Regions from separate parts of the Rhizobium sp. No.120 genome, predicted to be linked through region 2. Evidence: predicted binding sites of a transcription regulator. Region 2 holds the regulator's gene; the other holds the start of a gene.
What was found. Region 2 encodes LexA, which represses DNA repair genes until DNA is damaged. Its sites were predicted from a motif close to TGTTCNNNNTGTGTTCNG; they were not measured.
Positions count from the first base shown of each region.

Region 1: a site for LexA is predicted at 2,108-2,125, ahead of ACYJRZ_RS08010 (ATP-dependent helicase). Genes of this name have one in related genera too.

Region 1 covers NZ_BAAJNQ010000002.1:467,179-472,723, reverse strand. The annotation lists gene secD (protein translocase subunit SecD) at 1-1,001, shown strand, start outside; gene ACYJRZ_RS08015 (SMP-30/gluconolactonase/LRE family protein) at 1,050-1,925, opposite strand; gene ACYJRZ_RS08010 (ATP-dependent helicase) at 2,201-4,270, shown strand; gene mmsB (3-hydroxyisobutyrate dehydrogenase) at 4,340-5,221, opposite strand; gene ACYJRZ_RS08000 (enoyl-CoA hydratase/isomerase family protein) at 5,244-5,545, opposite strand, start outside.
Region 2 covers NZ_BAAJNQ010000003.1:95,622-101,166, forward strand. The annotation lists gene eno (phosphopyruvate hydratase) at 168-1,442, opposite strand; gene kdsA (3-deoxy-8-phosphooctulonate synthase) at 1,592-2,431, opposite strand; gene ACYJRZ_RS11000 (VOC family protein) at 2,428-3,315, opposite strand; gene lexA (transcriptional repressor LexA) at 3,733-4,455, shown strand; gene ACYJRZ_RS11010 (ComEC/Rec2 family competence protein) at 4,436-5,545, opposite strand, start outside.

The DNA.
Region 1 (5,545 bases), on a different contig from region 2:
AGCTGAAGGTGATCAACATCAGGCCGCTGATCCCCTTCAGCCCCTATGACAAGCACATCCAGTTCATGAAGGCCCGCTTCTTCGGCGTCACAGTCTCGGCGATCCTGTCGATCGCCTCGGTGGTGCTGTTTATCCATCCGGGCCTCAACTACGGCGTCGATTTCCGCGGCGGCATCCAGATGTCGGTCAAGACCAAGGACGCAGCCGATCTGTCTACGTTCCGCGAGGGCTTGAACACGCTCGGCCTCGGCGAAATCGCACTGCAGTCCTTCGGCGATAATAACAGCCTTCTCGTCCGCGCCCAGCGCCAGGACGGCGGCGAAGAGGCGCAGACGGCGGCAGTGACCAAGCTCAAGGCGGAAATCGTCAAGATCGACCCAAGCGCGACCATCGAAGGCACCGATGTCATCGGTCCGAAGGTCTCGGGCGAGCTTGCCTGGGCGGGTATTCTGTCGGTCGTGATCGCCAGCTTGGCGATGCTCGTCTATATCTGGGTGCGATTCGAATGGCCTTTCGCGGTCGGCGCCATCGTCACGCTGGTGCTCGACGTGACCAAGGCGATCGGCTTCTTCGCGATCACCGGCCTCGATTTCAACCTGACGGCCATCGCCGCGATCCTGACACTCGTGGGATACTCGGTGAACGACAAGGTCGTGGTCTATGACCGCATGCGTGAAAACATGCGCCTCTACAAGTCGATGCCTCTGCGCGATATCATCGACAAGTCGATCAACGAAACCCTGGCGCGAAGCCTCTATACCAACGCCACCGCCTTCCTGGCGCTGGTGCCGATGGCGATCTGGGGCGGCAGCGCCGTCTCCAGCTTCGCAATCCCCATGGTGTTCGGCATCCTCGTCGCCGGCGCCTCGTCGGTCTTTATCGCCGCGCCGATTCTGCTCTTCCTCGGTGACTGGCGTCGCCGCCATGCCAAGCCGGTCGCCAATGATGCGGCGGCGGACGGCAAGTCCGGCAAGGACAACAAGCAGATCCCTGCTGCGTAACAGACGAAAGGAAGACATGCCCGGCTTCCGGACATGTCTTCCGGCCGTTTATGAAATCGCCGGCATATGCAAGGGCAAGCCCGGACGCGGGGCCGTGATCTTTTCCACAGCACCGTTTTCCTGCTCGCTGACGAGCAGATGTTTGCCGTCGACGGTAAAGGCGATGCTGGTCGGTCTCGCGCCATCCGTGCGGATATGGCCGGCCATCTTCCCCTCGACATCCACCATGGAAATTTCTCCCAGTCCGTACATGGCGCAATAAAGCATGCCACTGCGATCAAAGGCGAGGCCAGCCGGCCCGCGCAGCGCATTGACGGCAGGCGATGTCATCGACTGGACAAACATTTCCTGCCTGCCGCCCACGACCTGCCGATAGATTTTTCCGGTCAGCGTTTCGCTATAGTAGAGCAATCCGTCGGCATCGAAGGCAATGCCGCTCGCAAAGAGCAGGCCGGCTGCAAGGACCCGGATGACCCGGCCTTCGGCTGGATCGATCTGATAAACGCAGCCATTATAAGCCGCCTTGAAGAAATCGGGATGGATGTGGCCGCCTTCGAGAAGATTGGCAAGAGGGATGCCGGAATCAGTCATGTAAAGCAGGCCGTCAGGTCCGAAAGCGAGCGCATTCGGATGCAGAAATGGACCATCGGCACTGCCTTCGATGACCTGCAGGACGCGGCCTTGCGCCGACAATCTGACAAGGGAATTCTCCGGGCCATTGGCTACCCAAAAACATCCGTCACCATCGACCGCAATACCCATCGGCCAACCGCCGATCCGGCACAATTCCTGCGTTACGCCGCTTGTGTCGAAAAGTTTCAGACAGCGGCGACTGGCATCCATTTCCACGACCGCCAAGCGGCCATCCGGCAAAGCCACGAGGCCGCTAGGCAGACGCAGCCCGGTGGCAATCGTTTCGTTCATGTTTTGAAACCTTCATTCCACGCATTACGAAGCCCCAAAAACTCAAAATGCTGCGCCGAAATGATACATAAGCACGAAGAATATCCTTTTCGAGCCGGGCGAGTGCAAATCCCGATAAGATTCTTGCGCTGGAGGTCACATCCGCGTGCAGGCCCTGGTCATCTTGACAGGCTTTGGCGATTCGGAACATCCATAGAACGCCCCTATATTTTCGCGCTTGCGATTCGCCGCATATCGCGCTCCGCGCCCGCCGCCGGAGGTATTCAGGAGAGTTGATGACCGCCGCCTATCTGGAAAAGCTGAACCCGGAGCAACGGCTGGCGGTGGAACATGGCACTACGGCAGGCGACGGTCATATTGCCGGGCCGCTGCTCGTCATCGCCGGAGCCGGCTCCGGTAAGACGAATACGCTTGCGCATCGTGTGGCGCATCTGATCGTCAAGGGCGCCGATCCGCGCCGCATCTTGCTGATGACCTTTTCACGCCGCGCCGCCGCCGAAATGGGCCGCCGCGTCGAGCGGATCTGCCGCGAGGTGCTGGGTGCGAATGCCGGCATTACCGCCGATGCGCTCGCCTGGACCGGCACCTTTCACGGCATCGGCGCGCGTTTGCTCAGGGACTATGCCGAGCAGATTGGTATCGATCCTGCCTTCACGATCCACGACCGGGAAGACAGCGCCGATCTGATGAACCTTGCGCGCCATGATCTCGGCTTTTCCAAAACGGAGAACCGTTTCCCGACCAAGGCGACATGCCTTGCGATCTATTCGCGCTCCGTCAATGCAGAAGCGCCGCTCGACGGCGTGCTGCGCGACTTCTTCCCATGGTGCGCCATGTGGGAGCAGCAGCTGCGCGATCTTTTCGCCTCTTATGTCGAAGCGAAGCAGGTGCAGAACGTGCTCGATTACGACGACCTCCTGCTCTACTGGGCGCATATGCTGCAGGAGCCGCTAATTGCCGAGGATATCGGCAGCCGCTTCGACCATGTGCTTGTCGATGAATATCAGGACACCAACCGGCTGCAGTCCTCCGTTCTGCTAGCTCTTAAGCCCGATGGCCGGGGATTGACTGTCGTCGGCGACGATGCGCAGTCGATCTATTCCTTCCGCGCGGCGACCGTGCGCAACATTCTCGATTTCCCCAAGGCCTTCACGCCCTCGGCCGATATCGTGACGCTCGACCGCAATTATCGCTCGACGCAGCCGATCCTGGCCGCCGCCAATGCCGTAATCGATCTTGCCTCGGAGCGCTTCACCAAAAACCTGCGCACCGAGCGGCAAAGCGCAGAGCGGCCACGGCTGGTGACGGTGCGTGACGAGTCCGATCAGGCCCGCTACATCGCCGACCAGATACTGGAAAATCGCGAGGGCGGCACACGGCTCAAGCAGCAGGCGGTGCTCTTTCGCACCTCGAGCCATAGCGGCCCGCTGGAAGTGGAACTCACCCGGCGCAACATTCCTTTCGTCAAATTCGGTGGGCTGAAATTCCTCGATAGTGCTCATGTCAAGGACATGCTGGCGGCACTGCGCTTTGCCCAAAACCCGCGCGATCGCGTAGCGGGCTTCCGCCTGATGCAGCTCTTGCCCGGTGTCGGTCCTTCCACGGCACAGCGCGTGCTCGACCAGATCGGCGAAGAGGCAAGCCCGATTGCGGCGCTCACCGAACTGCCGCCGCCACCGCGCACAGGAGACGACTGGACCGCCTTTGTCGAGACGATGCGGGAGATCAAAAGCGGCAACGCCGGATGGCCGGCGGAAATCGGCCTCGTCCGCCAATGGTACGAACCGCATCTGGAACGCGCGCATGAGGACGCTGCGACGCGCCAGGCGGATCTCGTCCAGCTCGAACAGATTGCCGCGGGCTACGGCTCGCGCGAGCGCTTCCTCACGGAGCTGACGCTCGATCCGCCTGACGCCACCAGCGATCAAGCCGGCGTGCCGCTGCTGGACGAAGACTATCTGATCCTGTCGACCATCCACTCCGCCAAGGGTCAGGAATGGACGAAGGTCTTCATCCTCAACGCCGTCGACGGCTGCATCCCCGCCGATCTCGCGGTCGGATCATCGGCCGAGATCGAGGAAGAACGGCGGCTGCTCTATGTCGCCATGACGCGGGCGAAGGACAATCTCGATCTCGTCATTCCGCAGCGCTTTTTCGTGCACGGCCAGCATGCGCAGGGGGACAAGCATGTCTTTGCCTCGCGCACCCGCTTCATTCCCGCAACCTTGCTGCAGTTCTTCGAGGTTTGCGGCTGGCCGCAGGCACGGGCTGAAAGTGCCGCCGCGATCCGGGCGCGAGAGGTGCGCGTCGATGTGGGAGCGCGGATGCGGGGCATGTGGCGGTGAGTTGAGACTCGGTCACTGGGTTGAGGGGCAATACAAGCTTTCAACTCACTCGATTGTCGCGAGTTATCCTTACTTCGCCTCGCGAAACATCTCGATGATCGCCGAAAAATCGCGGCCGCCATTGCCGAGCTTTTCGAAGAGCGCATAGAGCTGTGCCGCTTCCGCACCCAGAGGCGTGGATGCGCCGCTCGACAAGGCCGCCTCTTGAGATAGCCGTAGATCCTTTAGCATCAAGGCTGCCGCGAAGCCGGGTTTGTAGTCGTTGTTGGCCGGCGATGTCGGCACGGGTCCGGGCACAGGGCAATAGGTATTGATCGACCAGCATTGACCGGAGGAGGTCGAAGCGACATCGAAGAGGGCCTGGTGCGAGAGGCCGAGCTTTTCGCCGAGCACGAAGGCTTCGCAGACGCCGATCATCGAGATACCGAGGATCATGTTGTTGCAGATCTTCGCGGCCTGGCCGGCACCGGCATCGCCGCAATGGACGATCTTCTTGCCCATCACCTCGAGCAGCGGCTTGGCGGCAGCAAAACTGTCCGCCGAGCCACCGGCCATGAAGGTCAGCGTTCCCGCTGCCGCACCTCCAGTGCCGCCGGAAACGGGCGCATCGAGCGAAAGGCAGCCGGCATCGCCTGCCATGGCATGCGCTTTGCGGGCGCTATCGACATCGATGGTAGAGCTGTCGATCAACAGGGTCCCCTTAGGCACGGAGCGCAGTACGTCGGTCCAGACGGTCAGGACGTGCTGGCCCTTCGGCAGCATGGTAACGACGACCTCCGCATCGGCCAGGGCTTCGGTGAGCACGCTGGCAGGCTTTACCCCCGATGCTTCGGCTGCCTTCAGCACATCATGTGAGAGGTCGAATCCTGTGACGGCGTGGCCGGCCTTGACGAGATTGGCGGCCATAGGGCCTCCCATATTGCCGAGGCCGATGAAGGCGATCCGTGTCATGATGTTTTCCTCCCATGATCGGTTATCTTGTGAAAAGCGGCGGCTGCGCTGGCACGAAGAAGCGATCGATATCGGCAACGGTCACTTCGGCAAGGCTCGCCGGAGACCATTTCGGATTGCGGTCCTTGTCGATGACGGCTGCGCGCACGCCTTCGTAGAAATCGTGATTATACAATATGCCCATGCAGGCGCCGAGTTCACGATTGAGGCATTCGGCCAAATCGGCGCTCCTTCGCCCTGCCCTGAGCAGCCGCAAGGTCAACTTCAGGCTGGTCGGCGAGCGACTGGCGATCACGCTTGCGGCTTCTGCGGCAAACTCTCCGG
Region 2 (5,545 bases):
CCGAACAAGATCACATGAAATCAAACACCTGGAGCCAAGTTAACCGGCAGAGATTAACCGTCCGTTGACTCTAACTGCCAGGGCCAACAAAAAACCGCGCCCCAAGGCGCGGTTTGATCCAAGCGATAATTTTGCCGCAGGTCCGGATGGACCCGACAAATCAGACATCAGCCACGGAGAATAGAACGGCCGGCATATTTTGCCTGCGGGCCGAGTGCTTCCTCGATGCGGATGAGCTGGTTGTACTTGGCAAGACGGTCGGAACGCGACAGCGAGCCGGTCTTGATCTGGCCGCAGTTGGTGGCAACGGCGAGATCGGCGATCGTGGAATCTTCCGTTTCGCCCGAGCGGTGCGACATGACGGCGGTGTAGTTGGCCTTGTGCGCGGTTTCGACGGCATCGAGGGTTTCGGTCAGCGAGCCGATCTGGTTGACCTTGACGAGGATCGAGTTGGCAACGCCCATGCGGATACCATCGCGCAGGCGGGCGGAATTGGTGACGAACAGGTCGTCGCCGACGAGCTGGGTCTTCTTGCCGATTAGGTCGGTCAGCGTCTTCCAGCCTTCCCAGTCGTCTTCAGCCATGCCGTCTTCGATCGAAACGATCGGGTACTTGGCTGCGAGTTCTGCGAGGTATTCAGCCATGGCGCCGGACTCAAGCGTGCGGCCTTCGCCTTCGAGAACGTACTTGCCGTCCTTGAAGAATTCGGTCGAGGCGCAATCGAGGCCGAGAGCGATTTCGTCACCCGGCTTGTAGCCGGCCTTTTCGATCGACTTCATGATGAAGTCGAGCGCTGCCGGCGCGCTGGAAAGGCCCGGTGCGAAACCACCTTCGTCACCGACGTTAGTGTTGTGGCCCTGCGATGCCAGTTCCTTCTTCAGAACGTGGAAGACTTCCGAACCCATACGGACGGCTTCGCGGATCGAGTCTGCACCGATCGGCAGGATCATGAATTCCTGGAAGTCGATCGGGTTGTCGGCGTGAGCACCGCCGTTGATGATGTTCATCATCGGGACCGGCAGCAGACGGGCGTGAGCGCCGCCAACATAGCGGTAGAGCGGCAGGTTGGCGCTCTGGGCAGCAGCCTTGGCGACGGCGAGCGAGACGCCGAGGATGGCGTTGGCGCCGAGGCGCGATTTGTTCGGCGTGCCGTCAAGCTCGATCATGATATTGTCGAGTTGGATCTGGTTTTCAGCGTCCATGCCGCCGATCGCGTCGAAGATTTCCGAATTGACAGCTTCGACGGCCTTCTCGACACCCTTGCCAAGGTAGCGCTTGCCGCCATCGCGAAGTTCGACGGCTTCATGCGCGCCGGTCGACGCGCCCGACGGAACCGCCGCGCGCCCCATGCTGCCATCTTCGAGGTAGACATCGACTTCGACAGTCGGATTGCCACGGCTGTCGAGAATCTCGCGGGCGATAATGTCGGTGATTGCGGTCATGATAGCTTCCTGCTCGCTGGTTTATAAATCGATTTAAATCGTCTTAGTCGAAGGCGCGGAAATTACAATGGCGATCCGCGCCGCGATTTGGCACTCCTGCAGGCCGCGTAAAGCAAATTCATGTCAGCCTGTTGAATGCCGGCTATGTTTCAGGCCTTGGCGATGGCATCAAAGGCCAGCAGCTTCTCCAGAAGCCGCGGCATGTCCTTCAGATAAACCATGTTCGGACCGTCGGACGGTGCATTGTCGGGATCCTCATGAGTCTCGACAAAAACACCTGCGACGCCGACGGCAACGGCCGCACGCGCCAAAGTCTCGACGAAGCGGCGGTCGCCGCCGGTCGAACCGCCCTGCCCGCCGGGCTGCTGCACGGAATGGGTCGCATCGAAGATGACGGGCGCGCCCATCGCCGCCATGATCGGCAGCGAGCGCATATCCGAGACCAGCGTGTTATAGCCGAAGGAAGCGCCGCGCTCGCAAAGAAGGATGTTCGGGTTGCCGCTATCATTGAGCTTGGCAAGCACGTTCTTCATGTCCCATGGCGCCAGGAACTGGCCTTTCTTGACGTTGACTACGCGGCCGGTCTTGGCGGCGGCAACCAAAAGATCGGTCTGGCGCGACAGGAAAGCCGGGATCTGAAGGACATCCACCGTCTTGGAAACGATGGCGCACTGCTCTTCCGTGTGGATATCGGTCAGAACGGGGAAGCCATATTCTTTCTTCAGGTCTTCAAAGACTTCCAGCGCCTTTTCCAGGCCGATGCCGCGCTTGCCGGACAGCGAGGTGCGGTTCGCCTTGTCGAAGGAAGATTTGTAGACGAGGCCGATGCCGAGCTTGCCGCAGAGCTCCTTGAGCACGCCGGCAACCATGAAGGCATGATCGCGGCTTTCCATCTGGCAGGGACCGGCGATCAGCGAAAGCTTCGCAGCATTGGAAAAGAGGACCTTGGAGGCACCCTCGCCGACGGTGACTTCGGAATTCGTGCTCATATTATCTCCTCGAAGGCGAACAGCGCGCCCTGACCGGGCGCCAACCTCGCCAATAGACGATTGTTCTTACGCGTATAGGTGACGCCGTTAGCAGCGAAATGCGACGATGTCACGGAAAGATCGCGCGTCTTGAAAAGGATTGCACGTGCCCTGAGCCCCGGATCGTTAGCAAGAACAGGCAGGTCATAGAACGCCTCCATGCCTTCCGGCGTCAAAATCTCAAGATCGGCGTTAGGTGCCTTGACGGTCAAACCGAAGGAATGCTCCGTTATTTGCGGGCTGCCGACAACGTCTTCGAAGAAGCGGCGATAGGCAGCTGGCCGCGGCGCGGAAAGCGCCACGCGCGCGATGCCGGTCACCCCGTTTTCATGACGCTCAAGCACGCTTCGGTCAGCCGGAAGCGGATTGATGCGCTGACAGCAGAAGGCGAGAAAATCCGGCGCGCGCAGATCCGCGGCAAAAGCAAGACGAAAGCCGGCCGTGGTTTCCGTGCCGTCCTGCATCTTCATGGGACGGGAGAAATCCAGCATTCGTCCCGCAGAAATCGCCGCCGCTTTGAAACGCTCGTCATCCGCCACAGCATCATCCGTACCGAACACCACGGCCGAAAAGCCATCTTCCCCCACCCGGAAGCGATAGGCCTGATCGCGCGCAACAAAAACATTGCCATCCAGGATGCTCCTCCCGCACTCTTCCGCGGATGCCACAGCCAAAGGCTCTAAATAGGTTTTATCGGCAAGATAAACGCAGGCATTCTGTGTGCCAAAGGGATGGCGCGCATCCGGAGCCACTGTAAAACCGAGCTTGCCGAGGCGCTCGCGCGCCAGGGCGATATCGACGGTCGGCAGCACAAGATGATCCAGTGGATGCTGTGACGAATTCATGGTTCCTCCTGTTTGCCTGTGGGAGCAGATTTGCGCCCATCCTTCGCTCAATTCAAGACAGGAACATGGACACTCGACGCACAGGGGCAGGACCGAAGGCAATCTCGCAAACGTGATCGCTGATTCTCAATTCCATCGGGCTTCAACGACGACGCGCAACATCGATCCGCTTCCTGGATACGCCGACCAAGTAATAAGGCATGAGAATGGAAATATCGACATTTCATATATTTTTCAAATCGTTGCAGCATGTATAGCGTCTCGACGTGTTAAGCCGATCCATTCGCAACTCGTGTTTATTTAATTGACCCTGCAAGGCTTTACCGAAATTTAAGCACTTGCGGAACACATATGGAACATATAGTGTCCGTTCTGGATTTGTTTCACGGCTTTTCTTGATTCTGGGGTTCCAAGACGATGTTGACGCGCAAGCAGCAGGAACTGCTTCTCTTCATTCACGAACGCATGAAGGAATCTGGTGTTCCGCCATCCTTCGACGAGATGAAGGATGCACTGGATCTGGCATCCAAATCCGGTATCCATCGTCTGATCACGGCGCTGGAGGAGCGCGGCTTTATCCGCCGGCTGCCGAACCGAGCCAGGGCCCTCGAAGTCATCAAGCTGCCGGAAGCCTATAGTCCAAGTCTGCAGCCTCGCCGCGGTTTTTCGCCGAGCGTCATCGAAGGCAGCCTCGGCAGGCCACAGCCCGCCGCTCCGCCCGCTCAGCCGAAGGTCGCAAATGACGATCATAGCGGTTCGGCTTCCGTGCCCGTGATGGGCCGGATTGCTGCCGGCGTTCCTATCTCGGCCATCCAGAACAATACACACGATATTACCGTTCCCGCCGACATGCTTGGTTCTGGCGAACATTATGCGCTTGAAGTCCGCGGGGATTCGATGATCGATGCGGGTATCTTCGACGGCGATACGGTCATTATCCGCAATTCGACGACAGCCAACCCGGGCGACATCGTCGTGGCGCTCGTCGACGACGAAGAGGCGACACTGAAGCGCTTCCGCCGCAAGGGTGCCTCCATCGCGCTGGAAGCCGCGAACCCAGCCTATGAAACCCGCATCTTCGGGCCGGATCGCGTGAAAGTTCAGGGTAAGCTCGTTGGCCTTATTCGTCGCTATCACTGACCGGTGAGTTGTCGACGACTGGTGGTGCCTTTGCAAGTGGCGCGTCAAATTTGCCGGTGCGCCAATCATAAGTTCGATGTCTGGTCCATGGCCGCTGCGGGTTCTCGAATGCGGCTGATATGATGGGCTTGTCGGCGGTAAGCATCATTTCGATGGAGCCGGTTTTGCGCAATGTCGCACCGGTTATGAGCATCGCTCCGGAGCGGCAGTAGTCCAGCCGCAGCCGGATATGTGTCACGATAATGTTCCCCGTGTCGCAAGCTGCGGGCAGGTAGGCTGCGTTCTCGATGGTGACCAATATCACGCCGTTTTCCAGCATGGCTACGCACCATGCTCCCTTCTGACAGGCAAAGCTTCCCTGCATGGTACGATCTAAGGCTTCCGCCATTGCTGTACCGACCGCCTTCTGCTCTTCGTTACTTAGTCGCTTATGCCGATCCGTCTTGCTGATCTGCGGAAGCCGGTCATCGGTCGCAAGCATCGTTGGCGGTTGATGTTCGGCCGCGACCAGCGCTTTTTGCCATTGCTCGAAGATGAAGGCCTGCGGTCTCTCGCGATTGGTGGAGAGAATATCATCCTGGCGCAAGGCAACGAGAATGCCATCTTCCGAGATCATCAGATCTGGCTTCGGCACGCCGGAGCCGAACGCAGCCACACCGACAGATGACGGCGATAGCAACAGTCCCAGATGGCGAAGCCTGGTCCGCAGCATGCTCATGATCAGGAATCCTGCGATGAAAGTCGGCATCAGCCAGCCGGGCTGGCGGCCGAAGGTGATATCGCCTCCCCAGCCTGCTACGGTTTTCGCGATGATGATCACAAGCTCCAGTCCCTCGCCGGTGACTTTCCAGAACGGTCCATCGATTCCGAAAGGCATCAGCAGCATCGCCATCATGCCGAAGGGCATGACGATGAAAGAGACGACGGGCATGGCCGCAAGGTTGGCGGCAAGTCCATATGTCGCCAGCCGGTGAAAATGTTCGATCGAAAATATCGCTGTCGACACACCGCCGATAAAGGAGGTGGATATCACGCCCCCGAAGAAGCGCGTGATAAATAGCAATGGGCTCAATAAGCGGATGCGCGAAAC